Linked DNA regions of Syntrophobacter fumaroxidans MPOB. The protein of the gene in region 2 interacts with the protein of the main gene of each other region in a pairwise test. Links are inferred from orthologs where the notes say so. Each region holds a gene or a part of one and is shown on either strand. Other genes may lie near its edges. The genes, in order: SFUM_RS18320 and abc-f.

Region 1 (15,033 bases), 290 kb from region 2 along the record:
TTGTTGTGCCACGTCGTGACGGTGGTAAACGCCGTTCCCGGCGCAGGGGGATTCGGATTGTCCCATAGGTCCGTCACCACGGGCTGTCGCGTGGGGAGCCATTTGAACCGTTCGAGGGGAAGATCGCAATCGGGCGCGCCCAGGTTCTCGCCGAAGCTGAAGTGCGTGTCGTGGGCCTCCAGGGCGGCGATGGTCGGCTCATCCCCCTCGGCCACTTTGACCTGGACGGCAAACGGATCCGATTCCACGTAGATCCGTCGCGGACAGGCCATGTGCTCCTCTCTGAGCTCCTGCGACGCGGTGACGTTCAGGAAAGCATCCGCCTCGCGATAAAGCGCCAGGATCTGCTCCTCGGTCATGCCGTAGCAGCTTCCGCCGGGATAATTGCCCCGAAAGGCCCAGCGACCTTTGAATCCATGAGCGTCGAGAATCGGAGCGACGGCCGCGACGTTGTCGGTGGCATCCGGAGAAAACAGGAACGTGTCGGCATTGTAGATCCAGCGGCCGGAATCCTCGACATAGTAAACGTCGTATCCCAGGCGCTTCAGGCCGATGAGATAGTGCAGAAACTGAAAGGTCACGCCGGCCAGCGGATACCAGAACATGATTCCGAAGACGATGATCTTGCCTTTCCCCTGCTTGCGCTCGCTCATATGGAACACGCCCCCTTCAAAAAGCGTCCTCGATGAACCGGGCCAGGACCTTGTCCGAATCGAAGTATTCGGCCGCAGCGCCGAGGGCGGCGCAGGCCTGGCGGGAATAATCCCTCTCCACCCGGCGGATCGCCTCCACCGCTTCCTCCGGCGTATTGAACGCGAGGATTCCCTTCCCGCAATCGAAGATGGAGCAAAATCCCGTGTCCTGCACGACCACCGGGCGGCCCGCGGCCAGGTAGCAGGCGGACCGGCAGCTGAACCAGCCGGTGCGCATGGCGACGTAAACGTGCTTGGCCGTCGAGATTTCCCCACGGGATTCGGCAATGAAGCGCTGATAGTCCGCGGGAGTCACCGTGGCCCCGGGTCCGTCCACCACCTCCCAGCCGTACTCGGCGAGCCGATCGAGCGGCGCATCGACGCCTCCCACCGCCACCTTGAGCCGCGCCTGTGCCTGTCGGGGCAGGTGCATCAGCTTTTCGAACTCGGTGCCCTTGCTGAAGTACTCCACTCCCTTGTAAACGAGTTTCCCCTTGAAGGCGTTCCAGGTCATGATGGTCGTCCAGGGCCTGGCGGAATCGGCCGGCTCTGCCGCAGGCCCGGACCAAAGGTCCAGGATGACGGGCATCCGGGTCGTCTTCCACGCGAAATCCATCCTGGGCACGATGCAGTCCGCCCCATGGATGTTCTCGGCGTAAGTGAAATGCCGATCGTGAGCGGCAACCGTCGCGCACCAGCGGTCCACGTTCTCCGACCATGACAGCCGCTCGCTCAGCATGATCTGATTGTAGCCGGGGTCCGTATCGAGGAACACCTTGACGCAGTTTGCGGACAGGTTTTCGGGGATCATGCACGCCCCGCTGACATTGAGGAAGAGATCCGCCGTGCGGGCGACTTCGTCGAATGCGCTTCGGTCCATCCCGTAGCTCCGGTCGTGCAGATGGAGATAATGCCACCGGCCGGTCAAATCCGGAGCGTAAGTCTTGAAGAAGTCGGCGATGTAGTCGACCGAATAGGTCGGATCCGCCGTGTAGGTCTTTTGGATGGGATGGTAGGGCCAGCTCCATGAGTCTTCATGGTAGTAAACATCATGGCCCAGGCGGGCAAAACCAACGATGTACTGAAGATAGTCCCACGCCACACCGCCCACCGGGTACAGCGCCGCGAGCCCGGTCACGATGATGCGCAGCCGCGAACCTGCCATAGAACTCCTCCGAACCGGAAATCCGCCCCCGAGAACCTTTCGGGTTTTCCATCGACCATGCCGCACCGCATGAGGAAGCCCTTCGGGCCGATCCATTCCCTTGAGGCTCAAGGGCTACACACCATGGGCCTTCCTCATGCGCGCGCACAATTTTATTATAATAACCGAAACATCGGCGGTACGGGAAGATATCACGGCCTGCGGGGTGAGAACAGTCCAAATTGGGAAGGGAAACCCGTCATCCCCGTTTTCTGCTTGATTGGACGATGAGGGCGGCGTCGCGAACGGCTTCGGACAGGGTGGGATGAGCGCGGACCACCCGAGCGAATTCCTCCGCCGTGGCATTGCGTTCCAGGGCCCCGGCGCATTCGCCGATCAGTTCCGACGCTTCCGGCCCGATGATGTGTACACCAAGCAGACGGCCGGTCCTGCCGTGGGCGATGACCTTGACGAAGCCGTCGGTATCCCCGATGCAGCGGGCTCGGGCGGAACCCGTGAACGGGCAGGACCCGGCGACGAAGCTGAGTCCCCTTTCGCGGGCCTGCTCTTCGGTGAGGCCGACGCCGGCGACTTCAGGCGAGGTGTAGATGACCGAGGGGATCGTGTCGTAATTCACTTCACCCGGAAGCCCGGCGATGCATTCCACGGCGGCGATTCCCTCAGCGGAAGCCTTGTGCGCCAGCATGGGGCCCGGCACCAGGTCCCCGACGGCATAGATCGACGCAACGCCGGTGCGATACCGTTCGTCCACCAGCACATGCCCGGTCCTCGGGTCCGTGCCGATGCCGAGTGCCTCCAGGCCGAGGCCCCCGGTGAACGGTTTTCTCCCAACCGCAACCAGTACCCGGTCGCAGGCGATGCGATCCTCCTTGCCGTCCGCGTCGAGCGTCAGGACCACCTGTTCGTCCGTAACTTCAGCCCCGGTCACCTTCGTGCGCAGGCGAAACTCGAGTCCCTGCCGGCCGAGCAGACGCTCGAGCGTCCGCGACACCTGGCCGTCTGCGACGGCCGCGATGCCCGGCATCATTTCGATGACGGTGACCCGAGCCCCCAGGCGGCTCCATACGGAACCGAGCTCCAAGCCGATAGTGCCGCCCCCGACCACCGCCAGGTGCTCCGGGACCCGATCGAAATCAAGGGCTTCCGTGGAGCTCACGATCCTGCAGCCGTCGAAGGGAAGGGAGGGCACCGGGACCGGCTCGCCGCCGGTGGCGAGCACGACGGCATCGGCCTCGAGCATCGTCTTTTCGCCGTCACGGGTCACCTCGACGCGGTGTTCCCCCGCGAGCCGGGCAGTTCCCCGGATGAGCGCCACACCCGCATTCTCCAGGAGCTTGCGGACATTCTCCACGAGACCGCGGACCACCTCCGACTTTCTGGCCATCATGACGGGCAGATCGAGCACCTGGTCGTCGAGCACGATGCCGTGTTCCTGGAATCGTTTTCTCGCGAGGGTGTAGTACCGGCTCGATTCGAGGAGCGCCTTGCTGGGAATGCAGCCCACGTTGAGACACGCGCCGCCGACCCGGTCGCTCTTTTCCACGCACGCCGCCCTGAGGCCGAGCTCCGCGGCGCGCAGGCAGGCGACGTATCCGCCGGGCCCCGACCCGATGACGATCACATCGTATTTCCCGTCTCCCGCCACCTTATATCTCCACCATGATCCGTTCCGGATTTTCGATGCATTCCTTGATCCGCTTCAGGAACGTGACGGCTTCCCTTCCGTCCACGATCCTGTGATCGTAGCTCAGCGCCACGTACATCATGGGACGAACGACAATCCGGCCGTCCACGACCACCGGGCGGTCCTCGATCTTGTGCAGGCCGAGAATGCCGCTCTGAGGGCTGTTCAGTATGGGAGTGCTCATGAGCGACCCGTATACGCCGCCGTTGCTGATCGTGAAGGTGCCCCCTTCCAGGTCCGACATTTCCAGCCGGTTCTCCCTGATCTTGCGCACATGGTCGAGAATGGCCTTTTCCAGGTCCGCAAAACCGAGCTTGTCCACATCGCGGATGACCGGAACCACCAGCCCGCGTTCAGCGCCGACCGCGACGCCGATGTGGATGTAGTTGTGATAGACGATTTCGTGGCCTTCGATGAATGCGTTCAGCTCGGGCAGTTCCTTGAGCGCGACCGCGGCAGCCTTGAGGAAGAACGACATGATCCCCAGGGACACCGAGTGCTTCTTCTGAAAAAGATCGCGGAACTGTTTCCTTATTTCCTGGAGCCTGCTCATGTCGATTTCGTTGAATGTGGTGAGCATGGCGGTGTTCAGGCGCGCCTGGAGCATATGGTCCGCGATTCTTCGGCGAATCGGGGTCATGGGCTTGCGGACCGTCAATTCCTCCGGGGCTAAAACGACCTGCCGCCGCGGCGGCACCCGGCGGGGCGCCTCGGGCATGACCGCGGGTTCCGTGACGGTCTTTTCATCCGGTTTTCCCGTCGTTTCTTGCCCTCGTTCATCGAGGAACGCGAGGACGTCTCCCCGGGTCAGCCTGCCCCCGGGGCCGCTTGGGGTAATCTGTGCGGCGTCCAGCCCCCTCTCGGCGAGGAGCTCCTTCACCGATTCGGACACGATCGGCCGGGGCGAGGCTTCCGCAGTGCCGGCTCCGGGCGGCGACGGCGCCCGGACGGGCGAGACGGGAACCGGTGCCGCCGCGGCCTCCCGTTCCGCCGCCTTTTCGACGACCTCTCCGGTTTTCTCCGCTTCCGGCTGCCGGGCGGGGAGGGGCTTCGCCTCGCGAGCCTCCGAATCGATTGTCGCTACCACCGTCCCGATGCGGACCGTCTGTCCTTCCGGGACCAGGATTTTCAGCAGCCCGTCCGCGTCTGCCGAGACTTCCAGCGTGACTTTGTCCGTTTCGATAATAAAGAGTATCTCGCCCTTGCGCACCATGTCGCCATCACGCCTGTACCACTGGACGAGCAGGGCTTCCTGCACGGATTCGCCGACCTCGGGCACTTTCACCTCGATCTGCATGGTCACTCCTCACTGGTTTGGCAGACGATTGACGGATCGGAAACTCCCCGGTTTCCAGGATGACCGAAGGATTCCGCGGAGAACACGCACCGACCGACCTCGCGCGCCTTCGCGCAAAACCGCCCCTCCAGGCGCGGAGGGATTCTTTTCCCGAGTTCCCGTTGCGTTTTGATACGGATGTGCGTTCAAAATGATACTCTAAAAGCGTGGGGGACGTATCCCCCACACCCCCTCGCCGCTTCGCGGCTCCGTGTGGCGCTGCGGCGGCGGCCTTCGGCCAATCGCCGACAGCGCCGAGCGCTCGGCCTCACGCGCTTGCGCGTGTGGCCGAAACTTGAGGGGTGCGGGGGAATCATTCCCCCGCTCTTTTGTGCTTGAAAAATCCATCTTGAACGCAATTATCCATGCCCCCTGCGACACCCGCGAAGCATGAAAACAGACTTCCGAGGGAGTCTATTTTCTAGGTAACTTCGTATGAGGTCATCGTCCCGACCCCCACACGGTAATACGGCGGTTCGCGGCACTAGAGCTTGAGCGCCTCCCTGAGAATGGCTTCCTGCTCGGCGAGGTGAGCGCGGTGAGAGCCTGTCGCGGGACTCGCGGCGGCCTTCCTGCCGATGAAGCCGACCTCTCGGCCGGTGAGCGCCTCCAGCCTGGGCCCCACGAATCCCCAGCCCCCCATGTTCCGGGGCTCCTCCTGGACCCAAACCCATTCCCCGGCACGGGAACGTTTTGCGGCAATTTCCTCGAGCAGCCGTTCCGGAAACGGATGGAACTGCTCGATCCTGATGATCGGAATGCGTCCGGTTCGAGCCTCGTCCCGTTTCCCGACCAAGTCGTAGTAAATCTTTCCGCTGCAGAAGAGCACGCGTTCCGGAGCCTCGCTTTCGCCCGGGTCGTCCAGCACTTCCCGGAAACGGCCGACGGAGAGGTCGGCCATTGCGGACACGGCGAGCGGATGCCGAAGCAGGCTCTTCGGGGCCATCACCACCAGCGGTTTTCGAACGTTGCGTTTCACCTGGCGCCTGAGCAGGTGGAAGTACTGGGCGGGAGTGCTCGGGTTGCAGACCTGGATGTTGTCCTCGGCGCAGAGCTGGAGAAATCTTTCCAGGCGCGCGCTGGAATGCTCCGCGCCCTGCCCTTCCAACCCGTGCGGCAGCAGCAGCACCAGGCCGCTTCGCCGCTGCCACTTGGTTTCCCCGCTCGAAATGAACTGGTCGATCATAACTTGAGCGTTGTTGGCGAAATCCCCGAACTGGGCCTCCCATATGACCAGAGTGCGCGGCTCCGCAAGCGAATACCCGTATTCGAATCCCAGCACCGCATTCTCGGAGAGCATACTGTCATATCCGCAATAACGGGCCTGACGCGGGCTCAGTGCGTTCAGCGGCGTGAAGCGCTCCCCCGTCTTCACATCCGTCAGTACGCTGTGCCTGTGGCTGAACGTACCCCGCAGGCTGTCCTGACCGCTCAACCGCACCGGCGTCCGCTCCTCGAGCAGTGTTCCGAAAGCGAGCAGCTCCGCCGTGGCCCAGTCGATCCCCTCGCCCTTTTCGACCGACTCCAGGCGCCTGGCGAGAATACGCTCGAGCCTGGGATGAACGGAAAAACCGCTCGGAAACGCATTCATTCCGCGGGCGAGGGAAACCAGCGTCTCTTCGGCAACCCCCGTTTCCACCGGCGTTTCCGGATCGTCGCGGCCGATGTCGTCCCAGCTTTCGATAAACCGGTTCACGGGGAGCGGGCAGGTCTTGTCATGAACGGAATCGAAGGCCTTCTCCAGGCACTCGCGGATACCATCCTGCATCGCCTCGATCTCGCCGTCCGAAACGACGCCCTCGTCCCTCAGCTTCGCGGCATAGCCGCGCCAGAGCTGAGGCCTTTCCTTGATGCGGTCGTACATCACGGGCTGCGTGAAGTACGGCTCATCCCCTTCGTTGTGGCCATAGCGCCGAAAACAGACCACGTCGATGACCACGTCCTTGGCGAATTCCATGCGGTAGTCCAGCGCAAGCTTGACCAGGAAGCAGGCGGCTTCCGGGTCCTCGCCGTGAACGTGGAAGATGGGGACCATGAGCATCTTGGCGACGTCGGTCGAGTAGCGCGTGGACCGGGCATGATCCGGGAGCGTGGTGAAACCGATCTGATTGTTGACGACCACGTGAATGGTCCCTCCCGTGGAATACCCTTCCAGCAGGGAGAGGTTCAAGGTCTCGGCAACCACGCCCTGGCCGGCGAATGCCGCATCGCCGTGAAGCAGGACGGACAACACTTGCCGGCGCAGACAGTCGCCGCAACCGTCCTGGCGCGCGCGGGCAATCCCTTCCACCACGGGGTCCACCGCCTCGAGGTGGCTCGGATTCGCGGCCAGGAGTACACGCAGCGAACGCCCCCCGGGGATTTCGAGATCGGCCATGTATCCCTTGTGATACTTGACGTCTCCGCTGCCAACCATCGACTCCGGGTCGTAATGATCCTCGAATTCGCAGAAGATGTCCGAATAGGGTTTGCGCAGAACGTTCACCAGGACGTTCAGACGCCCGCGATGGGCCATGCCGAGAATGACCTCGCGGCATTGCGCTTCCGCCGCGCGCCGTAACAGGCTGTCCAGCATGGCTGTCACGACTTCCGCCCCTTCGAGGGAGAACCGTTTCTGCCCGACGTATTTCGTATGGAGAAACTGCTCGAAGAGTGTCGCCCGGGTGAGCACCGAGAGAATGGCGAGCTTTTCGTCGGCAGCCGGGTCCGGGCGGTTTCGGATCGGTTCCATGCGGTCCTGGAGCCAGGCCCGCTCGGACGGGTCCTGCAGATGCATGTACTCCACACCGACCGACCCGCAGTAGGTGTCCCTCAGAATGGACACGATCTCCCGCAGCGGCATCCGTTTCGAATGCAGAAACCCGGGAGCCTGAACGTTGCGATCGAGAGCCGCTTCGGACAGGTTGAAGGACGAGAGTCTCAACAGGGGATGGTCGATGGGGCAGCTCGCCAGCGGGTCCAGGCAGGCGAGCAGATGACCGATGTCACGGTAGCGGTGGATGAGCTCCTGGACGCCGGCCTGGAGAAGAACCTCTTCACGATCGCAAATTCCCGAAGGTTCAGGAAAAGAAGCAAGCTCGAAGCCCTCGAAGAAAATCCGCCACTCCCGGGAGACTTTCTTCGGATCGGACTTCCAAAGCCGGTACTGAGCATCGATGTAGTCGGCATTCCAGCCGATTGAAAACTCCATGGGAAACAACCTCTCGGACGGACGTGCTTCTTCGTGCGGCCCTGCATGGGCTCATACCGTTTCGCATTCAAGACGGCAGCATCGGGCGGGAGGGCTTGAAGCCGTTCCTCACCGTTTCGCGAACCGCGGGGACGGTGCCCGTCCACATATGCCTCGCCTTCGGCAACTTCCCTGTTCCGCGATCTTGAAGGCGAACGGGTATCAGTCCTTGAAGCTAGGAATCGCACTCCGGGCTTGTCAAGTCGCGGCCCGGTTTCATCCGAACCCGATGCCGGCCGGAGAGGACGATGCAGTGGAGCTAACCCGGCGGCCGTCCGGCAAGGAAGTTGCCGACGACGACGGTCCGCGCCAAAATGGAAAGGGTGCCGCCCCGCGGGGAGCGACACCCTTTTCTCATTCTCGTCCGATTGACCGGATGCGGCCGATACAGGCCGCCGGCTTCATGAATCGTTCTCTGTCCCCAAGAGGCGCACCATCACCGACATGGCGGCGGAACACTCCTTGACGATCCAGATCATGAACAGGAAGGCGATGGCATAGAAGAGGCCGCACGCCATCCAGGCATGACTCAGGGCCGCGCAGGCCGCAAGAAACCCGAAGAGCAGGGTCACCGCGATTCCCGCCGTCGAACACCGGGGCCAGGTGCGGACGCGCACGAATTGCCTGCCGCCCCCGTGCTCCTCAACGGCCATGAGCACCCTGACGCTGCCGAGCAGCCCGCCGCGCAGCTCGAGGTCCCAGCGGTCGAAATCGCCGCCCCTGAGAACCACGGTCCGAAGTCCTCGGATGCCGGATTCGAGCGACTCCAGCCAGTCCAGCGGAGACCTCCACTGTTCGCTCCACACGGTGAACATCCTGGGCCACGGCCAGGGCTGGGCGATCCCCGGAACGGAGCAGTTCCGCCAGGGGGTGAGGCCGAGCCGCACACGGCCGACGAGCCGGGCCAGGGGCTGCATCAGGTGCAGCGTTGCGGTCAGGACGCGCAGCTTGAAGACCTGCCGGCGCGAGCCGCCGTGCTGGGAAAAATCCACGTGCATGGCGCACATGCATGCGTGCAGAACCGGCACGAAAACCGCGAACAGGAGCAGCGGCAGGGCCAGGAGCAGCGGCGACCATTCGATGCCCAGCACGGAGAAAACCGCGAGCGCCGCGATGATGGCGTACCACTCGGGCATCATCGGCAGGGACCAGAGCAGCGTGGGCGCGGGCTGATAGATCGACTGGAACAGGGCGCTGCCCCAGGTGCCCTGGTAGATACGGCCGCGCGACCAGCTGAGCAACTGCTCGAATCCCTTGAAGTAGAGGCGCCCGGCCCAGGGAACATGCCCGGCCGCGTTGTATTTTTCAGGCCATTTCTTCTCCAGGAAAGCTTCCGCTTTCCCGTAGTTCTTCTGCTGCTTCCAGTAAGCCTTCACCGAATTCCGTCGATGGTGCCAGACCATGGCGGCAGGGTTGAACCCGAGGGTCCAGCCTTTCTTCTGGAGCCGCCAGCAAAGATCCACGTCGTCGCCTGCGATCCGGAACCGGTGGTCGAAACCGTCGATGGCCTCGAGCGCCGATTTCCGAAAGGCCATGTTGCAACCCGGAATGTGTTCGGCCTCCTGGTCGGTGAGCAGCACATGGATGGGACCACCCGGAGAATTCGCCACGCAGGCGGCGATGGGACCGTCTTCCGGGGGAGGCAGATTGGGCCCGCCGACACCGACGTGGTCGGTGGTGAGGAACGTATAGGCAAGATAGGTCAGCCAGTGCGGGTCCGGGCGGGCGTCGTCGTCGATGTAGGCGACAATCTCGCCTTTGGCGGCTCGCATCCCCGTATTCCGGGCGCTGCTCAACCCGTGGTTGGTCGTATTGATCACCTTGAAACCATATTCCGCGGCAATTTCCCCGGTTCCGTCCGTGGAGCCGTCGTTGACCACGACCACCTCAAAGTTGGGGTAGTCCAGCCGGCGCAGCCCGTCGAGGCAGTTGCGGATGGTTCGCGACCCGTTGTAGGAGCAAACCACCACCGATATGCTCGGCCACTCCAGGTCCGGCGCGAACGGGATTTCCGCAAACGCTTTCCTGATCGCGTCCAGGGTCGGCTTGGGATTCCGGTCCCGGTCCGTCACGCCGAATCCCCAGTCGTCGATGTCGAACCCGCCCCGATGCCATTCATCCGTCCAGGAGAAAACGAACATCCCCGCGCAGCCGGTGGCGAACGTCGACCGGATCTGCCAGGAAAGCGTGGAAGCCTGGACATCCACTCCGTTTCGGATGCTGTCCAGCCCGATTTCCGCCATGACCAGCGGTTTCTCCCCGGCAAGGTTCTGCAGGCGGGCCAGGTATCCTTCCAGTTTCTCCCTCGTTTCCAGGTAAACGTTGAAGGAAACGAAATCCACGAATGGCAGCTGCAGATATTCGGTGGTGGGGAAGTTGACGTAGGTCACCAGCGCTTCGGGGTCTTCCGCCTTGGCCGCCTCGTAGAGCCGCTTCAGAAAGTTTTCCACCTTCCGGGCGCCGTACCAGCGCACGATCGAGGCCGGAATTTCGTTGCCGATGGTGAGGCACAAAAGCGCGGGATGGCCGGCGCATTCCTTCACCCCCAGGCGCACCCGCCTCTCGATGTCCCGAGCCATTTTCTTGCTGTCCAGAAAAGCGATGTGCTCTTCCCAGGGAAGCCCCACCATCACCCGCAACCCGTGTTTTTGCGCGATGTCGAGCAGCCAGCGCGGCGGAACCGTGTAGGTCCGTACCGCATTGATGCTGTTGGCGGCCATCTGAGCGAAATCCTTATCGACCACCTCGGGAGTATGGTACTCGCAACCGTCCTCTTCGGGGCGGAAAGGACCGTAGGTCACACCGCGAACGTAAAACTTGTCGTCGCCGACGAAAAGGAACTTGCCCTTCACCTGGGGCCTTACACCGTCAACCACGGGAATGGTTTTGGGGGGGCTCAGGAAGAACCGGGCAACACCCGTGGAATTCCCCGCCTTTGGAAAGACAGGTCTCAGAATTCCGGATTCATCGGATTGAATTTTGAAGGATAAAGGCTCTTTCTTCTCAGCGCCATCCTCGGTTCCCGTGCGTCCGTCGATCGGGACCGCATCCCTGGCGATTCTCGGGCGCAAGACAGTGGTTTCTTCCGCCCGGTTCTCCAGTGGCTCGATCCCGTCGCCGTCTTCCATGCGGTCGTCCGCCGCTAGGTCGAAAATCTTGTGTGCCGGCCTGGCCATGTTGTCCTCATAGGGTGGAATCGTTGATTGTTTGTTGCATCGGCGTCACACATCACGTAAAACGCGATGGAACCATAGAGCAAGGTTTGTGCCAAGAGTTCAATGAATTGATTACATTGGATTAATCAAACGGCGTCGGGGTCGTTCCGGGCCGCGGGTTACGATTCTTGCACACGCCGGTTACAATTCGTGCACGATCCGCGAGAACCGACGCCCGCAGAGACGGGAACCGGCCCCTTTTTTGACTTTGCTCCCGGTTTTTGATAGTATTTTTTTTCGATCCGGAACGGATCTTCCGTCGCGCCGTTCGGCGCGTCGGTCAACGACAACCTGCAAACGGGCGGAGTGCGGTGGATCAGCCGGGCGCGAATCGGGTTCTCCTGGAGGTCGACGACCTTCGAACGCATTTCTTCACCGAAAGGGGTGTTGCCAAGGCCGTCGACGGCGTGGGTTTGCGCCTCGATGAAGGCCGGATACTCGGCATCGTGGGTGAATCGGGATGCGGCAAGAGCGTCACCGCCCATTCCATCCTGCGCCTCGTTCCCTCCCCGCCCGGGCGGATCGTCGGGGGCGCGGTCCGGTTCAACGGCAAGGACCTGCTCGCGCTGAGCGAAAAGGAGATGCAGGAAGTCCGGGGCAGGGAGATTTCCATGATCTTCCAGGAGCCCATGACCTCCCTCAACCCGGTTTTTCGCGTGGAAGATCAGATCGTCGAAGTCCTGCAGCGCCACATGGCGCTCTCCCGGCGGGACTCCCTGGACAGGACGCTGGAGCTGCTGAAAATGGTCGGCATCCGCTCTCCCGAGATCCACATGAAAGACTATCCGCACCAGATGAGCGGAGGGATGCGGCAGCGCGTCATGATTGCCATGGCCCTGGCGTGCAGCCCAAGGCTGATCATCGCGGACGAGCCCACCACGGCCCTGGACGTGACCATCCAGGCGCAGATCCTCGACCTGCTCAGAGAGCTCCGGGAGAAGACCCGAACGGCCATCCTGCTCATCACGCACGACCTGGGCGTCATTGCGAACCTGGCCGAGCAGGTCCTCGTGATGTACACGGGCCGCGTCGTGGAAGAAGCCCCCGTGAGGGCCCTTTTCGAGTTTCCCTTGCATCCTTATACCCGGGGCCTGATGCGCTCGATCCCGGGAAGGGCCGCCGGCGGGGAAAAGCGGCTGGAAGCGATTCCGGGCGTGGTGCCGAACCTCCTGGAACTGCCGCGCGGCTGCAAGTTCAACACCCGCTGCCCGTCTGCCTTCGATCGCTGTTTCGAGGAAGAACCGGGCCTGCTGCACCCCGAAGGCGGGCACCCCGTCCGGTGCTGGCTCTATTGATGCGAATCGAACCGAATTCGGTCGAGAGGATTCGGAAATCGACGCGCGCACATCCCCTGGAGACCGGTTTCATGCAAACAGGACAACAGGAAACCTTGCTGGCGCTCAGCAACCTGAAAAAGCACTATCCCATCACCCGCGGATTCGTCCGCAGGCAGGTCGGAAGCGTCAGGGCCGTCGACGGCGTCGACCTCGCCGTCAGCCGGGGAGAGACCCTGGGGCTGGTGGGCGAAAGCGGCTGCGGGAAATCGACGCTGGGACGCCTGATCCTGCGCCTGGAATCGCCAACGCAGGGAGAAATCACCTACGATGGGAAAAACCTGCTGACGCTCCCGGCCCGGGAAATGCACGCCCTCAGGCGCAGGATGCAGATCATTTTCCAGGATCCCTATTCATCCCTCAATCCCAGGCAGACCGTGGGCAGAACCATCGGCGAAGGGCTGGTGATCCACCGCGTGGGCACGGCGGCCGAACGGCGGGAACGGGTTCGGGAGATCATGGAAGTGGTCGGCCTGAGGCCGGAGCAGATCAACCGCTACCCGCACGAGTTCAGCGGCGGACAGCGCCAGCGCATCGGGATTGCGCGCGCCCTGGCGCTCAACCCCGAGTTCATGATCTGCGACGAGCCCCTGTCCGCCCTCGACGTCTCCATCCAGGCGCAGGTGATCAACCTCCTCCTCGACCTGCAGGAACGGTTTCGCCTGACCTACCTCTTCATCTCGCACGACCTTTCCGTCGTGCGGCACATCAGCGACCGGGTCGCCGTGATGTACCTGGGGCGCATCGTGGAACTGGCGGAAAAGACGACGTTGTTCGACAGCCCGTGCCATCCCTATACGAAAACGCTCCTTGAGGCCATCCCGGTCCCCGACCCGAAAGCTTCCGGAAAGCGCGGACACGCCAAGGCGGAGTTGGAGCCGGACACCTGCGAGCTTGCGCGATGCGTGTTCAAACCGCGCTGCCGGGAGGCGACGCCCGCCTGTGACGATCGAGCGCCGCCATTGGTGGAACACGCTCCGGGACACTGGGTGAGGTGCTTTCGGCACGGCGTGGAATGACGCCGGGGCTCCACCGGAGTCGCGGACACGACGATGCGAAGTGATGCGAAGCGATGCGACCCTTGCGGCGCGTCGGAAAATGACGCCGGAAAGCCACCGGCCGGCAGGGATGTCATACCCCGAAAAGGCACCCTTGCCGTTGAGGAAAGACGGAGAAATTCGCTACCGTCTTCCATTTCCCCTTTGGCATTTCGGGCGAATTCCGGCAGCAGTGGACGTGATGGAACGAAATCGAGACTCGGGCCCGCTCCCCCGGGGAATGTGCGGTTCATCGGACTCGACACGCAAACTGAAGCGCTCTGCGTGACTCTCCCCGGGAAAGGTCGTGAACATGCATCCGGTTTTCTTGCTGATTCCAATCCTGGTCGTCGCGGCGGCCGTCCTCCTGATCCTGAGAAAAAAAGAACGCAAGCCCCCCGCCTCCTACGAGGGCGCCATCCGGTTCACCGATATCCGTGGCCGCGACATGCTGATCATCCGCAAGGAAGACGGGACGTTCGAGACGGTCGAGGACATGCGGGGGAAAAAGCCCTGAGCGCCGGCGGACGATCCCGGCCCATTCGGCCCATCCAGATTGCCGTCCCCTTTGCGGGGATCATGCCTCTGCAATGAAAGCTTCGAGGTCCCGCGTGAATTCCGCGGGTTTTTCCCAGTGAAGGGCGTGACCGGCGGCGTAGGTTTTGATGTTCGAAGCGGGGATCAATTCTCTCAGCCCGTCCTGGAACTCACGGGTGAAAAACCCGTCCTGCTTTCCCCAGGCGATCAGCGTGGGAACGACGATCTCGGGCAGCCGCGCGCTGTGGTCCTCGAGGAGCAGGGTGTGAAGCGTTTCGCGCCAGATACGCGCCGGTATTTTCAAACTCTCGGAGATGATGCCTTCCATGAAGTCCGCCGGAACGGGATTGGTCGTCGCCTGGAATTCGGCCACGAAGGCGCGGTCCACGGGATCGCTCAACCGGTCGACGGCTCCCTTCAGCTCCAGGAGAAGCGGATGATCTTTTGAGGTAGGCGCGGAACTGATGAGGGTGAGGCTCTTCACCCGCTGCGGCGCGATCATTGCGACGCGCTGCGCGATGAAGCTCCCCATGGAATGCCCGGCTAGGTTCGCCCGTTCCACGCCGACGGCATCCATGAAGGACACGACGTCCCGCGCGAAAGCATCGAGGGAATAGGCGCCCATGGGCTTTTCCGAATCCCCGTGCCCCCTCAGGTCAACGGCAACCGCGCGGTGCCGGGGCGAGAGCGCCGAAAGCACGCGACTGAAGGAAAACCAGGAATCCGCGTACCCGTGAATGAAGACCGTCGCCTCCGCCCCGGCGGGTCCCCGTTCCACGTAATGCATGCGGACGCCGGTCTCCA
Region 2 (14,635 bases):
GATGTTCAGCTTGGTCGGAGAAAATCCATGGGCTTCGAGGGCCTGGTTCATCACGATCCTCGTGCCCGAACCTCGCTCCCTCAGAATGAACGGTTCGCCGGCGAGCTCTTCGAGGCTCACCGACTTCCTGACCGCCCATGGGTGGTCGCGGAAGACGGCGAGCACCAGTTCGTCGGAAAACGCCTCCTCCAGAACGATTCTCCTGTCTTCCAGGCGTGCGCCGATGACCCCGAATTCCACGCCGCCGTCGATCGTTCTTGCCACAACTTCCGCACTGTCCGTAATCCGCAATGTTATCTGGATGGCGGGGTAGGATTTCTTGAACGATCCGATCAATTCCGGCAGGACATAGGTGCCCGGGATAGTGCTCGCCCCGATGAGCAGCGCGCCCGAAAGGTTGCCTTTGAACTTCTCCAGGGCCTGGACGGCTTCGTCGCGCAATTGGATGATGTCCCGGGCATACTGGTAGAGGATCTTCCCGGCGGGAGTCGGGAGTACTTCACGTCCCAGCCGGTCGATGAGCTTCTCGCCCAGAGTCTCCTCGAGCGCCCGGACGTGTTCGCTCACCGTCGGCTGAGTCAGGCAGACCGCTTCGGCGGCTTTGGTGAAGCTTCCCATCTCCAGGACTCTGCAGAAGACGACCAAACGATGGATGTCCATAGGTTCGCTATCTCCCCTCATGTCGGCACAACGGTTCAACCCGGGCCGTTGTGCGCTCTGGCTTTCCAGAAGTTCTCCTCGATTTCTTCCAGCATCAGGGCGTTTTCTTCCCAGACCTGCGTGAGCTCTGCGATCCTGGCCTGGCAGGACTTGTAGTCCTTGTGCAAATCCTGGACCCTGGCGCCGTCACGGTACGTATCGGGCGCGGCCAGCAGTTGGTTGAAGGCGTCCAGATCCCGATGCGCCTGTTGCAGTTCGGCCTCCACCCGCTCCAAGCGCTCCTGCAGGGGCCGCTTTGCCTGATAGAGCTCATTTCGCCACCGGGCTTCAATACGGCGCCTGTCCTGCTCCTTGCGGGCGGAGCCGCTCTGCCGCCGGTTTTCACCCTCTCCCGCAGTCGCTGCCGCGTCCTCCCGCAACCGGTCGTCTTCGAGACGCTTGCTCCATATGTCACGGTAATCGTCATAATTGCCAGGGAAAATGTGGATTCTGCCTCGTTCGACAACCAGGATCCTGTTTGCGATGTTGTTGATGAACCGCCGGTCGTGGCTGATAAAACAGATGGTGCCCCGGTATTCCCGCAGGGCCCCCTCGAGGACTTCGCGCGCCGGGATATCCAGGTGGTTGGTGGGTTCGTCCATGAGCAGCACGTTGGGCCGCTGAAGAAGCAGCCGGCAGAGAATGAGACGCGCTTTCTCGCCGCCGCTCAGAATCGATACTCTCTTATGAACGTCCTCACCGTGGAAAAGAAAGGCGCCCAGGAGCCCCCGGAGCTGAGAGGCGGGGATGTCGCCTGAAACCGAAGCGGCTTCTTCGAGCACGGTGCATTCGGGGCGCAACTGCTCCCATTGATGCTGTGCGTAGTAGCCGATGAAAGCGTTGTGCCCGACGATACGTTCTCCGCCCGACAGGGGTTCCGCCCCGGCCAACATCTTGAGAAGCGTGCTCTTGCCCGCTCCGTTTTCGCCGATGAACGCGATGCGGTCTCCCTTTTCGAGAACCAGCTCGAGGTCGGAGTAAACGAGGTGCGCTCCGTAGGCCTTGCGCGCCTGATGCAGCTCCAGAACGCGTTTGCCGGACCGCGCCGGGGCGGGAAAGGTGAAATGGATTTCGGCCCCCCGAGACACTGGGGCTTCGATCCTTTCCATCTTCTCCAGCACCTTGAGTCGACTTTGCGCGCGGCTTGCCGTGGATTTCCGATAGCGGTTTCGTTCGATGAAACGTTCGGCCTGACGGATGCGATCCTGCTGATTTTGATAAGAGGCCAGTTGGACCTCGCGCCGGCGTGCCTTTTCCTCCAGGTAGGCATCGTAGTTTCCGGCGTACTCGTGGAGACGGCCCTGCTCGAGCTCGAGTACCCTGGTCACCAGCCTGTTCAGAAAGGAACGGTCATGGGAAACGATGAGCATCGCCGAAGTGGTCGAGAGAAGATAGTCTTCCAGCCACAGCAAAGACATGAGGTCGAGGTGGTTGGTCGGTTCGTCCAGCAGCAGAAGCTCCGGGCCGGACAAGAGCAGTCGGGCGATTTCCAGTCGCATGATCCACCCGCCGCTCAACGTCGAAACCGCCGTGCCGAAGCGAGAATCTCGAAAGCCCAGGCCGGCCAGGATTTTGGCCGCCCGGGCCTCGAGGTCGTAGCCCCCGAGGCGCTCCAGTTGCTCGTTGACGTGTGCGTGCCGCAAAGCCAATTCCCGGCTGCGTTCGGGGTCCGTTTCCATATCCATCGCTCGGCCGATGGCGTGCATCTCGGATTCGAGGTCGTGCAGCTGCTCGTGCACGTCCATGGCGTATTCGAGAACGGTCTTGTCCTTTGTCGGCACAACCTGTTGCGGCAGATGCCCGATGGTGAGTCCCCGGCTCCGGACCACGGAACCGGCGTCCGGGGGCATCTCTCCAAGCAGGATGCGGAAAAGGGTTGACTTTCCCGTCCCGTTGAGACCGATCAGGCCGATCCTTTCACCGGGGAGGGTGGAAAAGGAAACGTCGGCGAAGAGCTTCCTGTCGCCGATGAACTTTGCAACAGCGTGGACGGACAGCACGGAATCCGTTTCCCGTTCAAGAAAGGTGCGAGACAAAACCCGGCGCGGCGCCCTGAAGTCGAACGGACGGGTTCATGGCTTCAAGGTGCCGACTCCCCTCGCATTTCCGGGCAGCCCGGGGGGAGCCGGCCTGCGCCCGGCGCGAGCCGCATAAGGACCATGGTGTTACATGCCCGAAACTGGAGAGTTTTCGTAAACCGAAAAACATGCTAAAAAACGCATCCTGAGATTGTGAATGTGTGCAGGTCAATAGTTAACATGTTGAGTACCGTTTCGAGAAGGTCTCAGTTTTCAGAACCACAAATCTTAATATTCGGTATGTGCCGGTCATGCAAAATGTTTTCGACGTGGGAGCCTCTTTTGAGCTTCAAGCGGTCATATTCGACTGCGACGGCGTGCTCGTCGACAGTGAACCCCTCCACTATCGGGCGCTCCAGGAGGTATTGAAACCCCTGGGCCTCGGTCACGACTACGCCCGCTACCTGGAGCACTACATCGGTTTCGATGACCGGGACGCTTTCCGGGAGGCCTTTCGAGAAGCCGGACGCGACCTGGATGGGCGCACCCTGGCCGAGCTCGTCGATGCGAAGGACGGAGCGCTGCGGAAAATCGTCGCCGATGGAGTGCCCACCTTTCCGGGGGTCATCGAATTGGTCCGGGAGCTCCACAGCCACAATGTGCTTCTGGGTGTGGCATCCGGTGCGCTGCGCCATGAAGTGAGCGCATTCGTGGCTTCCCTTGGGCTGCAGGATTGTTTTTCGATCCTGGTCGCCGCCGATGACGTGGAACGGAGCAAACCCGATCCGCAAACCTACATCAAGGCCCTCGACGAGGTCAGAGTCCTTGGCGGGCACGCTGTTCTCGACGCGAGGAATTGCGTCGCCGTCGAGGATACTCCGGCCGGTATCCAATCCGCCAGAACGGCCGGCATGTATGTTGTAGGGATCACCAATTCCTTCCCGCGGGGGAGCCTCGAGGATGCAGACCACATTGTCGGGAGCCTGTCGGAGCTCGACCATGCCGGCCTGATTCGACTGGTCCGAACCGGAAGGTCCTGAATCCCCGTGCACCGGGATTGAGTCCCGGAACACGAGTTTCCCACGCTGCGGCGGTGCCCTGAATCTCCGTGCACGGGGAATGAGTGCACGGTGTTGCAGGCGATTGCACGGAATCCTCCCGCACTCTTCACTCCCAGGAAAAGCCGGGAGGCGGAGGCGCTTCCCGGAGCCCGGTTGCCGTCGGAATGATGGCGAAGACGTTCCCGTTTCGTTTCGAACCCCCTGTGCGGGGCGATTCGACGCAATGACGACGATCCCCGCAAGGGACTCAGTCGCCGTTCAGTCCAGAAAAGAGGCGAATCGACATGGCGGAAAACCAGAATCCGGAAACGGAATCCAAGCCCAATCGAGTGCGCGCGAGGCGCGTGAAAACGGCCGTGTGGGTGTGCGTTGTCGCCGGGTTGATGAGTGGGGTTTACTGGTGGCTGTTCATGCGCAACCGGGTTACGACCGACGACGCCTATGCGAAGGTCGATCCTGCCCCGATCAGTGCGAGAGTGCCCGGAACCGTGATCCGGGTTCTGGTCGAGAACGACCGCCGGGTCGAAGAGGGCCGGGTGCTGGTCGAGCTGGATCCCACCGATTATCGGGTCGCCGTCGAGAGGGCGCAGGCCGCTCTGAACCAAAATGAAGCGGAGGTCCGGGCCGCGGAGATTTCCGTCCCCCTGACCGACGCCCAGACCTCAGGCCAGGCCCGGGCCGCCGAAGCGGCTCTCAAGGCGGCCAGGGACGCGGAATCGCAAGCGCGGCACCGGCTTGGCGAGCTCAAGAACACTCGTTCGGCCGTGGCCGCCGATCTCGCCCAGTTCCAGAGAGATTTCGAACGTTTCGACAACCTGTACAAGACGGGTGCAGGGACCCGGCGACAGCAGGAACAAGCCCTGACGGCGCTCAGAAAGGCACAGGCGCAACTGGCGGCAGCCGATTCACAGATCCTGGCAACGGAAGCATCGCTGGCTGCTGCGACACAGCAGGTGGAGCGGGCGGGAGCCCAGTTTCAGGTGGCCCAGAGCGACCGGGACAACGTCGAAATTCAGCAGTACAGGCTCGCCTCGCTCAGGGCGGGCAGAGACAAGAGCAGTGCCGAGCTCGAGGCTGCCCGGCTGAATCTTTCCTACTGCACGATCACGGCGCCCATCGACGGATTCATCGCGCAGAAGAGCGTCCAGGTCGGGGCGAGGGTCCAGCCGGGACAGCCCCTCATGGCGGTGGTGCCTCTCCAGGACATCTATGTCGAAGCGAACTACAAGGAAACCCAGCTGAAAAACGTCCGTCTCGGTCAGCCGGCAAGCATCAGGGCGGACATCTACCCCGGCTGGTCCTACACCGGAAAGGTGGCGGGTATCCGGGCGGGGACGGGAGCGGCGTTTTCGCTGATTCCGGCCGAGAACGCCACCGGTAACTGGATCAAGGTGGTCCAGCGCGTTCCGGTCCGGATACTGCTGGACGGACCGCCGCCCCGCGACCATCCTTTGCGGCTTGGGCTGTCGCTGGTGGTGACCGTCGATACCTCGGACAGAAGCGGTCCCGTGCTGATGGCGGATACCGTGAAACCTCCCTCGAATGCGGCGCCCTGAAACCATGAACGACGCCTTCGAAGCATCTCGATCGAACAAGTGGGCCATCGCCTTGACGGTGATGCTGCCGACCTTCATCGAGGTGATGGACACGAGCGTCGTCAACGTTTCGCTGCCGCACATCCAGGGCAGCCTGAATGCCGGCGTGGATGAGTCGACCTGGGTACTGACCTCCTACCTGGTGTCCAACGCGATCATCATTCCCATAACGGGTTGGCTGGCAAGCGTGTTCGGGCGCAAGCGCTACCTGATCTTCTCCGTGGTCATCTTCACGCTCAGCTCCCTGTTTTGCGGCGCCGCGCCCTCCCTGGAAGTGCTGATTCTTTGCAGAATCCTGCAGGGGTTGGGTGGAGGCGGGCTGCAGCCGCTGTCTCAGGCCATTCTGCTGGAATCGTTTTCTCCAAAGGAGCACGGCATCGCCATGGCGGCTTTCGGGATGGGGGTTGTGCTGGCTCCCATACTGGGGCCCGTTCTCGGGGGCTGGATAACGGACAACTGGAGCTGGCGGTGGGTGTTCTACATCAACCTTCCGGCGGGGATCCTGGCGCTATTCCTGGTGGTGCTCTTCATCCAGGATCCGCCCTATCTGCGCCGAACCCAGTTCAGAATGGACACCTGGGGGCTTTTTCTGTTGACCGTCGGGCTCGGTTGCCTGCAGATCGTTCTGGACAAGGGTGAACGCGAAGACTGGTTCAATTCGCATTTCATCGTGGTCCTCAGCATCGCTGCCGCGCTCTCGCTGGTTTTGTTCGTCATCGTGGAACTCAACGCCGAACATCCCGTGGTGAACCTCAGGGTCTTGCGAGACCGGAGTTTCGCGGCCGGGACCGTTATCATGTTTTTCGGATTCTTCTGCCTGTTCGGGAGCATCGTGCTGTTGCCCCTCTACCTGCAGCAACTCATGGGCTACACGGCGCTTTGGGCCGGGCTGGTGCTGGGACCGGGAGGGTTCGCCAGCTTTTTCATCATGCCCGTTGTCGGCGTTCTGCTTAAAAAAGGCGTGAAGCCCCGGTACCTGCTGTCCATCGGACTAGTGGCGACCGCTTTGTCCACGTGGATGATGTCCGGTTTCAATCTCGAGGCGGATTTCTACACCGTCGCATGGCCGCGCTTCGTGCAGGGATTCGGGATGGGGCTGTTCTTCGTACCCCTGGCCGCAGCGGCCTATGTGAACATTTCCAGGGAGGAGATGGGGAATGCGTCGGGCATCTTCAACCTGTTGCGCAACCTTGGGGGCAGCTTCGGCGTGGCGTTCAGCACGACCGTGCTGTCACAGAGGTCGCAATTGCACCAGACGCATCTTTCGGAGTACATTACTCCCTTCAATGCCGCCTTTCAGACCTACTTCGATCAGGTCTGCTCATGGCTGCAGATGAATCAGCCGCAGGCATCCTGCCCGACGGGGGGGCTTGTGATGACCTACAGGGAAGTTCTGCGCCAGGCCAGTATGCTGGCTTTCAACGATACTTTTCTGTTGCTCGCCATCGCCACCTTAAGCCTACTGGCGCTCATGCCGCTGCTCAAGAAATCCGCCAGGCCTTTCGGGTGGAAGGAGGGCGTGCATTGACGCGTTTTCCTGCCGCCGTTTGCACGGACCCGCCAACCGGAACGGGCTGTGGACCGGCAACGATGCCGGATGGTCGTCGCCGTCGTTCCAACACAGGCGCAAATCCGGATGCGTCGCGACTCTCCGCCCTTCGGCCCCAGTGGCGACGACGGTCGCACCACCTCAGCGAAGAGGAGTATTGAACATTGTTTCAGGTCCCCGAAAGTGAAATTGCCGCCCGTTTGAGGATGTTTCAGGCACTGCTGTCGACGAGCGGGGTGGACGCGGCGGTTGTTCGACAGAACACAGACCTGTACTACTTCACCGGCACCGTCCAGGACGCCCACCTTATCGTGCCTGCTTCAGGGAAGCCGATTTTCCTGGTGAGGCGCGACGTGGATCGCGCGGAAAGCCTTTCGCCCATTCGCCCCGTGGTTCCTCTACAAAGCCTGTCCGATCTTCCTCCCGTGGTGGAAGCGGCCTGCAAGGGGTTTGTCCCGCGGCGACTGGGCATGGAACTGGACGTGCTTCCCGCGAATCTCCTGTTCATGTACAGGGAGAAACTGTTTCCCGACCAGGAGATCGTCGATGTCAGTCTCCTGATCCGCCGGATACGGACGATCAAATCAAAGTGGGAACTGGAGATGATGCGCTTGGCCGGCATCATTTCGAAGGCAATTGCCGATGCGGTCCCCCAGGTACTTCGCGAAGGCATTTCGGAAGTGGAGCTGTCCGCCGAACTGCAAATGGTGGCGCACAGGGCCGGACACCTCGGCCTCGGCCGCTGCAGGACCTTCAACATGGAGGTTGTGTTCGGACATCTCCTCTCGGGTCCGGAAGCCGCCACGCCGTCCTATTTCGATTCTCCGACGGGAGGCGAGGGGTTCTCACCGGCCTTCGCGCAGGGTGCAAGCGAGAGGAGAATCCGACCGGGCGAACTGGTCAGCGTCGATACCATGGCCTGTTGGCACGGGTACTTGAACGACCAGACCCGGGACTATTCGCTTGGCGCTCCCCCTGCTCGATTGCAGGAAGCATACCGCCTGTCCGCTCTGATCCATCAACGGTTTCGACAAACGGCGAAACCCGGAGCCGTGACGGGAGAGCTCCATGACGCGGTGTGGCAATGGGTCAGGGAGGCGGGATGGGATGAGTGGTTCATGGGAACCGGGGAGCAGCGGGCACCCTTCGTGGCGCACGGACTCGGGCTGGAGGTCGATGAGTTTCCGCTCATCGCCCGGGGGCAGACCCTGGTTCTCCAGGAAGGCATGACCTTCGCCTTCGAGCCCAAGTTCATCCTGCCGGGGGAAGGGATCGCCGGCCTGGAAAATACCTACGTCGTCAGGCACGACGGGCTGGAATCGCTCAATCCCGCCTCGGAGGAACTGCGCATATTGTGACCGTCACGGGAAGAGCGTGGCTCCGGGGATACCTCACGCGCGTCGCATTCCGAAAATCCTCCATGCCCGGCGGTATCAATCGGTCCCTGGCCGGTCGGCGGCGCGACTTCCCCGGTTGAGGCCGGATGTATGCCGGTCCCCGGGTCGTGCCGGGTCGACGAACGGTCAACCGATTGAACCGCCGACCGGACCGGCCTTCACGCTAATAGGCCGTTCCGCTTCGCGGATCATAGCCGATACCGAACAATCCCCCGCCGAGATTGAGCCGAAGTCCGTAGAGCAACGCCTTGGGCGTGTTGGTCTCAACGAAGAGCACATCCCTGTCCTTCACCGACATGCTGTGGGCGGAACCTTGCTGGATGTCCGATATGCTCAATTTCACCACTTCCCGCTTGCCGCTCGGCATCACGCGGACCAGCTTGATGTTTCCCTCATCCGCCGTGAGAGAAAACCCGCCTGCCATGACGATCGCCTCCTGAACAGTCGTGGACTGGGAGATCGGATAGTTGCCGGGTTTCTTGACCGCGCCGTCGACGTAAATCGTACCGGCCTCCGGGACGAAAATAACGTCGCCGCGTTGGATTTCGATGTTGAGATCCGTGTTCCCCTGCTTGATGATCTCGTCCAGATCGATCATGAAGACCATCGGTTGCAGCTTGGGGTCATCGTTGGGACGCCGCACCTGGACCATCTTTCCGGCCTTCTCGGAAAGACCGCCTACGCCCGCAAGCGAGTCCAGCAGACGCTGGCGGGTCAGGTAGGGCACCGCCCCCGGATTCTTGACCGCGCCGAGCAGGGTTATCTTGCCGGCCAACTGCTCTTTGACGAAAATGCTGACGTGAGGGCTCTGAAGATATTTCCTCTTGTAGAGGTCCTCGATTTTCTGTTCCGCCTCACGTGTGGTGAGGCCCTTGATCAGAACCGGTCCCAGGAGGGGCAAAGTGATAAAGCCCCGAGACCCGACCCGGGCTTCGGTTTTCAGCTCCTCGGCCTCGAACACGGTGACTTGTATCAAATCCCCTTCGCCCAATACATAGTCCCGCAGATTGGGCGCCGTGCTCACCGAGGCGAGCAGTTTCTGGTTGATTTCGCCGATTTCCTTTCTCGATCCGCTTTCATCCGCCAGCAGAACCTCGACGTTGGCTGTGGGCGGCGGCCCTTTGGGAGTGCCGCATCCGGCGACGGCCGCGGCGAATAAAGCAATGGCCGCAAAGGCCCGAAGTCCGCAAAATCCGACGTGCTGAAACGGGATACTCATGATGAGGACATCCTTTGCCCGGGATGGATGCAAAAGGCGGCATCCACAACGCACGATGGATACCGCCCTTCCGACTTCATCTCGATAACGGGAACCGGATCACTGGGGACTGACCGGTCTGCCGTGGGTATCGGCGCTCAGAGCCACCGCGCCCCCAAGAATGCCGAGCGCGGTCAGCCCTGCGATCCATATCGTGGACATATCGGGGCCGGCCACGGCACTCGCAGCGGAAAGAGGAAATCCTCCCGCGTCAGGTCGAGCATCCTTGCCGTCTTCCCGGGGTGATGCGGACATCTCCGCCTGGGCCAACACGATGGAGTGACCCTCCTGGATCAGGTCGACGCCGTTACGGCTCAATACCTGCATGGCTCCCTGGTCGACACCCAGTTCGGTGGTCTTCGCCTCCACGATGATGTGCCCCCTCAAGAGCCCTTCGCTCCCGGCAGGTACGATCATCCGCTGAGTTTGAACCAGATCGTGGGGGGTATGAAAGGAAATCGGCTTCCCCTCAGTGCGGACGGCAAAATCGACGCGTCCGGAGTTTACCGTCAGGTCCCACTGGCCATTGTCCTCAATCAAGGCAAAAACCGCCTTATCGTGAACCACCATCTGAACATCGCGGCTCTGCACCACGCAGTTTCCGTTGCAGGCCATCAGGATGCCTTGCGGCAGGGGCATTTCGGATCGAAACCGGCTCACTTCCTTGCCGCCGTGGAGAACGCTGACCTTCCCCGAAGGGACGAGACGGGCGTTCGAACCGGCATATCCCGCGACGGGCTGGACGACCAAAGAGAAGACCAGAAGCAGGGCAATGATTCCGGGACAGAATTTCATCGATGCGGGCCTCCTCCGTTTCATCAGACCAGACTCCAACCCCAATGCCGCTTTTGTACTCAATGATTACCTTCGAGTCAAGACACTAACGAGTCACATCTCAAGTTTCAGTAAGACTCCCACGTACATCGCCATAGAATCGCTGCCGTTTTCAAAGAGAATCCACTCTCGTCTTGAAACGTGTTTGTTTTTCCATGATACTCGGCAATATTTTAGCTGTTATTGAGAAAAAAGTTATGCAAAATATTGAATTGCGTCGATGTAACAAAAGTACGCCGGGGCGAATCCTCCCTCGACGGACGAGGTTCCCTGAAAGGCCGGGCCTTAGGTTTCCCGGCTGTGAAAATAAGTCGAAAGCTGTTTAGCATTTCCGGAAAGTCGAGTCCCGGGATGCGGGTCATTGCCGCCTTCGGTCGTCCGTCGAACCCCGGGGTGGTATTCCCTGAATCTCGACGATCAGTGTTGTCGACCGGGTCACAAACGGTTCGCTGACTCCATTGCATGGAGCAACGCATGAACGATTCACTCGAAAAACGTCCCGGACAGGAGCATCCCGTCTCCGTCTACGGAGCGAATCTGCCCAGCGTGGAAACCAGGGAGTCGCTGCCGGAATTCGAGGATTCCGCCGATCTGCGGGACTACCTGGAGATCATTCTAAGACGCAAGTGGCTGATTCTCACCTTCCTGTTCGCCGTGTTCATGACCGTGCTGGTGGTGAGCCTCAGCATGAAACCGGTGTTCAGGGCGAGCGGGCGGCTGGAAATGAGCCCGAGGTTTCCCAAGGTCACGAAGTTCGAGGATATCACGGGCGGGCAGATGTTTTTCACGAGGGATTTCGTGCAAACCCAGGTGAAGCTGTTGCAGAGCGGCGCCCTCGCCCAGCGGGTTTTGCGAAAGATGAACCTGTTGGAGACCGATCCGGCTCGAAGCCGGGAAGCCAAGGCCGAAGGATTGATCGAGAGGTTTCGCAAGAGCCTTTCCGAATCGCTGCAATTCGGCAAGGCGGTGGAAAAGACTCCCGATCCGTCCATTGCAAGTCTCAAGAAAGAAAAGGGAATGCAGAGCTGGGTCGGTGGGAATCTGGAAGTGCATCCCGAGCGGGACACAACCCTGGTCAACGTTTCGTTCAGCTCCACCGATCCGGCGCAGGCCCGGGACTTCGTCAATACTCTGATCCAGGAATTCATCAGCTGGCAGATGGACAAAAGAATGGATGCGGCGAGCTCGGCGAAACAACAACTTGAAAAACAGCTGGAAGTGGTCCGCATCCAGCTCGAAAGAGCGGAAAGCAATCTGAATGCTTTTGCCCAAAAATCCGGTATCGTCTCGCTCAGTTCCAACCTGAATCTGATTTACCATCAGCTCGAGGAGGTCAACAAGGCACTGACGGTGTCTCAAACCGAACGCATCGGAAAAGAATCCGTCTACCTGCAGAGCCTGAAAAGCGGAGTCTCGGCATTGCCGATCGTGGTGGAAAGCCAGATGCTGCAGAAGCTTCGCGCCGATTACGTGGCCCTGGCCGGGCAGTACCAGGAGATGTACACGATATTCAAGGACGACTATCCGAAATTGAAGACGCTCAAAGCCAGAATGGTGGACATCGAGAAGCAGATCAAAGAAGAAGAAAACCGCATGCAGCACTCGTTGAAGAACGACTATCTGGCTTCGTTGAAAAAAGAAGAGGCTCTGCAAAAGGAGGCGGAAGAGAAAAAAAACCTGGCCATGGAACTCAACGATCGGGCCACCCAGTTCAAGATTCTCGAACGGGAGGTCGAGACCAGCAAGCTCATCCACCAGAGCCTTCTGGAACGTTCCAAGGAGATTGACGCCAATGTGGGAACGGAGCTGGGAAACATCCAGGTGGTGGAATACGCATCGCTACCTCTTTCGCCCTATAAGCCCGACGTGCGCCGAAACCTGCTTCTGGCCATCGTGATCGGCCTCATCGGCGGCATAGGCATATCGTTCTTCCTCGAATACCTGGACAATACGGTGAAACGTGTCGACGAAATCACGGACCGGTTCCACATTCCCGTGCTGGGCGTGTTGCCTCTCGTTGAGAACGAAGATTTGCACGATTTGGATTCCCTGGTCAAAACCAGGCCGAAATCCAGTTTTGCCGAGTCCATCAGGACGGCCAAGGTGTCGATTCAGCTGTCAAGTCCCGTCGATCAGCCGCCCAGGACTTTTCTCATCACAAGCACCAGTGCCGCCGAGGGGAAGAGCGCGATATCGTCGAACCTGGCGCTGGCTTTCGCCGGGTCGGATGAAAAGGTGCTGCTGATCGACGCCGACCTGAGAAAGCCGAGGCTCCACAAAGTCTTCTCCAACGGCCGAGGATCGAAACAAAAGGGGCTGAGCCAGCTCTTGAGCGGGATCTGCAATGTGGGGGAGACGATTCAGACGACGGGCACGCCGAATCTGTTTTTCATTCCTTCGGGGCCCATACCTCCGAATCCCGCGGAACTGCTCGCCTCCAACCGGATGCGCGACATCCTGAAAACCTTGGGGGAGAGCTTCGACCGAGTGATTCTCGATGCGCCTCCGGCGGTCGGATTCGCCGACGTGCTCGTATTGGGAAACTATGTCAACGGGGTGATTCTGGTCAGCATCCTTGGACACACCCACCGTGAAGCCCTCCGGATGTTCCGCAGAAGCCTGTACAACGTGCGCGGCAATCTGCTGGGATGCCTGGTGAACAAGCTCAACGTCGGGCACCATTTGGGCGGCTATTACTACAAGTATTACAAATACTACCATTACTATTATCAGCAGGCGTACGGCTCGCCACCCGAGAGTCTTCCCGAACATCCTCCTCAGGAAAGAGCATGAAACGCACGGGATTCCTCTTTCGTGTTCTGACGACCCTGCTGCTCCTGGGGATGTCCGGAAGCCTGATATGGTTCGGAGTCTGGACGAACAGAATGGCCGGGCACGACTATGCATTCGAACTGAAGCATACCTCCGGGAACCTGTTCTCCGAAGTGCTTTATCTGAAAGGGAACTACGAGTATTTTGTCGATCTCGACATGGAAACGGCCGCCGCCTACTTTCGGAAAGCCGTCGCTCAAGATCCGCTTCTGATCGAAGCATGGTTTGCTCTGGCAAAAGTCCACGCCGTGCTGGGACGCAAAGAGGAGACACAAAAGCTGTGCGATCTGCTTTTGCCTTCTATTTCCCACGTGAGCACCTGGAAATGGCAGGAGTTTCTGCTGGCCTTCGATCTGGGCGACGAAAAGCGTTTCGCGGAGACGCTCAACTACATCCTCGCCAGGCTGCCGCATCGCAGGAATGAGGCTTTTCTCCTTGCGCACACGTTCTGGCGGGATTGGAACGGGATTATTCTCCATGTTACGGCTGAAAATCGGAAGTTGTGTTTCGAGCAGTTGCTGAGCTCCAGGGAAACGGACCTGGCCGTGAGGCTCTGGGAACGTATGAAAGAGGAGCGGGTGCCCGTGGATGGAGACTTGGGACTGCGTTTCTGCCAGTTCCTCATGGAAAACGACCGGATGAAGATGGCCAAGGAATTGTGGCGGGAAATCACCGGTTCCACGGGTCTTGGGGTATGTGACGGCGAATTCCGGACCGAGCCGCTCAACACGGCATTCGGGTGGCGCTTCGGGAAAACGCCGGCGGCCATCATCGAAACAACCCGGCAGGGCTGCGCCTCGGGGGACGGCTGCCTCCACATCCGGTTCAACGGTACCGCGAATGTGGCGTTCCACCATGTGTCTCAAACCGTTCCGGTTGAACCCGGGCGGAATTACCGGCTGCATTTCTTCCGCAGGAGCAGTGCATTGACGACCGACAAGGGGGTATTCCTGGAGGTGACGGGCTACCGCTGCAGCGGTTTGAATGTCGCCACTTCGCCGGTTGGGGGCACCACCCCGTGGACCGAAGAGGAGCTCGAAGTGGCTGTTCCCGACGCCTGTGAGGCGATCACGGTCAAGGTGTCGAGGAAAGACAGTCTGAGGTTCGACAACAAGATAAGTGGTGACTACTGGCTGGATGGCGTAACTGTGGAATAGCTCGGACAGGCAGGGGAAGAAGGAGATATGCCGCCTTTTTCTATGCGCGGGCGCAATGACGCTCTGGAAGTCCTGGTGCGGCTGCTCGCGGGAGAAAAGAACTCACACCGGCTTATTGCGAAAATCACTTCCGATTCCGCTTTGCTCAAGGAGGCCGAGCGGATTGACGGCGCGATTCGCTCAAACTCCGCCTCGGACGAAGAACGCGATCGCTTGTCGAGGCTCTGCCGCCTGC

What was found.
Region 1: the proteins of abc-f (region 2) and SFUM_RS18320 interact in binary tests that used the Escherichia coli proteins (3 or more experiments, as listed by UniProt). The link is inferred for Syntrophobacter fumaroxidans MPOB from one-to-one orthologs.

What each region holds. Positions count from the first base shown.
Region 1 is NC_008554.1:4,336,220-4,351,252, reverse strand. Bases 5,162-8,444 are described here. They hold SFUM_RS18320 (2-oxoglutarate dehydrogenase E1 component), read right to left. Parts: upstream 8,068-8,444; coding sequence 5,362-8,067; downstream 5,162-5,361. In the rest of the region: SFUM_RS18340 (hypothetical protein), read right to left, coding at 1-653; SFUM_RS18335 (glycosyltransferase family protein), read right to left, coding at 670-1,857; lpdA (dihydrolipoyl dehydrogenase), read right to left, coding at 2,096-3,502; odhB (2-oxoglutarate dehydrogenase complex dihydrolipoyllysine-residue succinyltransferase), read right to left, coding at 3,504-4,838; SFUM_RS18315 (glycosyltransferase), read right to left, coding at 8,508-11,282; SFUM_RS18310 (ABC transporter ATP-binding protein), read left to right, coding at 11,633-12,616; SFUM_RS18305 (ABC transporter ATP-binding protein), read left to right, coding at 12,688-13,674; SFUM_RS18300 (hypothetical protein), read left to right, coding at 14,006-14,209; SFUM_RS18295 (alpha/beta fold hydrolase), read right to left, coding at 14,270-15,033. UniProt on the Escherichia coli protein: E1 component of the 2-oxoglutarate dehydrogenase (OGDH) complex which catalyzes the decarboxylation of 2-oxoglutarate, the first step in the conversion of 2-oxoglutarate to succinyl-CoA and CO(2).
Region 2 is NC_008554.1:4,053,875-4,068,509, forward strand. The notes cover bases 198-3,082. They hold abc-f (ribosomal protection-like ABC-F family protein), read right to left. Parts: upstream 2,700-3,082; coding sequence 696-2,699; downstream 198-695. Other genes in these bases: SFUM_RS17120 (selenium metabolism-associated LysR family transcriptional regulator), read right to left, coding at 198-660; SFUM_RS17130 (HAD family hydrolase), read left to right, coding at 3,029-3,082. Also shown: more of SFUM_RS17120, read right to left, coding at 1-197; more of SFUM_RS17130, read left to right, coding at 3,083-3,757; SFUM_RS17135 (HlyD family secretion protein), read left to right, coding at 4,063-5,334; SFUM_RS17140 (DHA2 family efflux MFS transporter permease subunit), read left to right, coding at 5,339-6,901; SFUM_RS17145 (M24 family metallopeptidase), read left to right, coding at 7,087-8,280; SFUM_RS17150 (SLBB domain-containing protein), read right to left, coding at 8,483-9,538; SFUM_RS17155 (hypothetical protein), read right to left, coding at 9,638-10,372; SFUM_RS17160 (GumC family protein), read left to right, coding at 10,886-13,204; SFUM_RS17165 (tetratricopeptide repeat protein), read left to right, coding at 13,201-14,400; SFUM_RS17170 (J domain-containing protein), read left to right, coding at 14,428-14,635. UniProt on the Escherichia coli protein: Genetic data indicate it may be involved in ribosome assembly or function.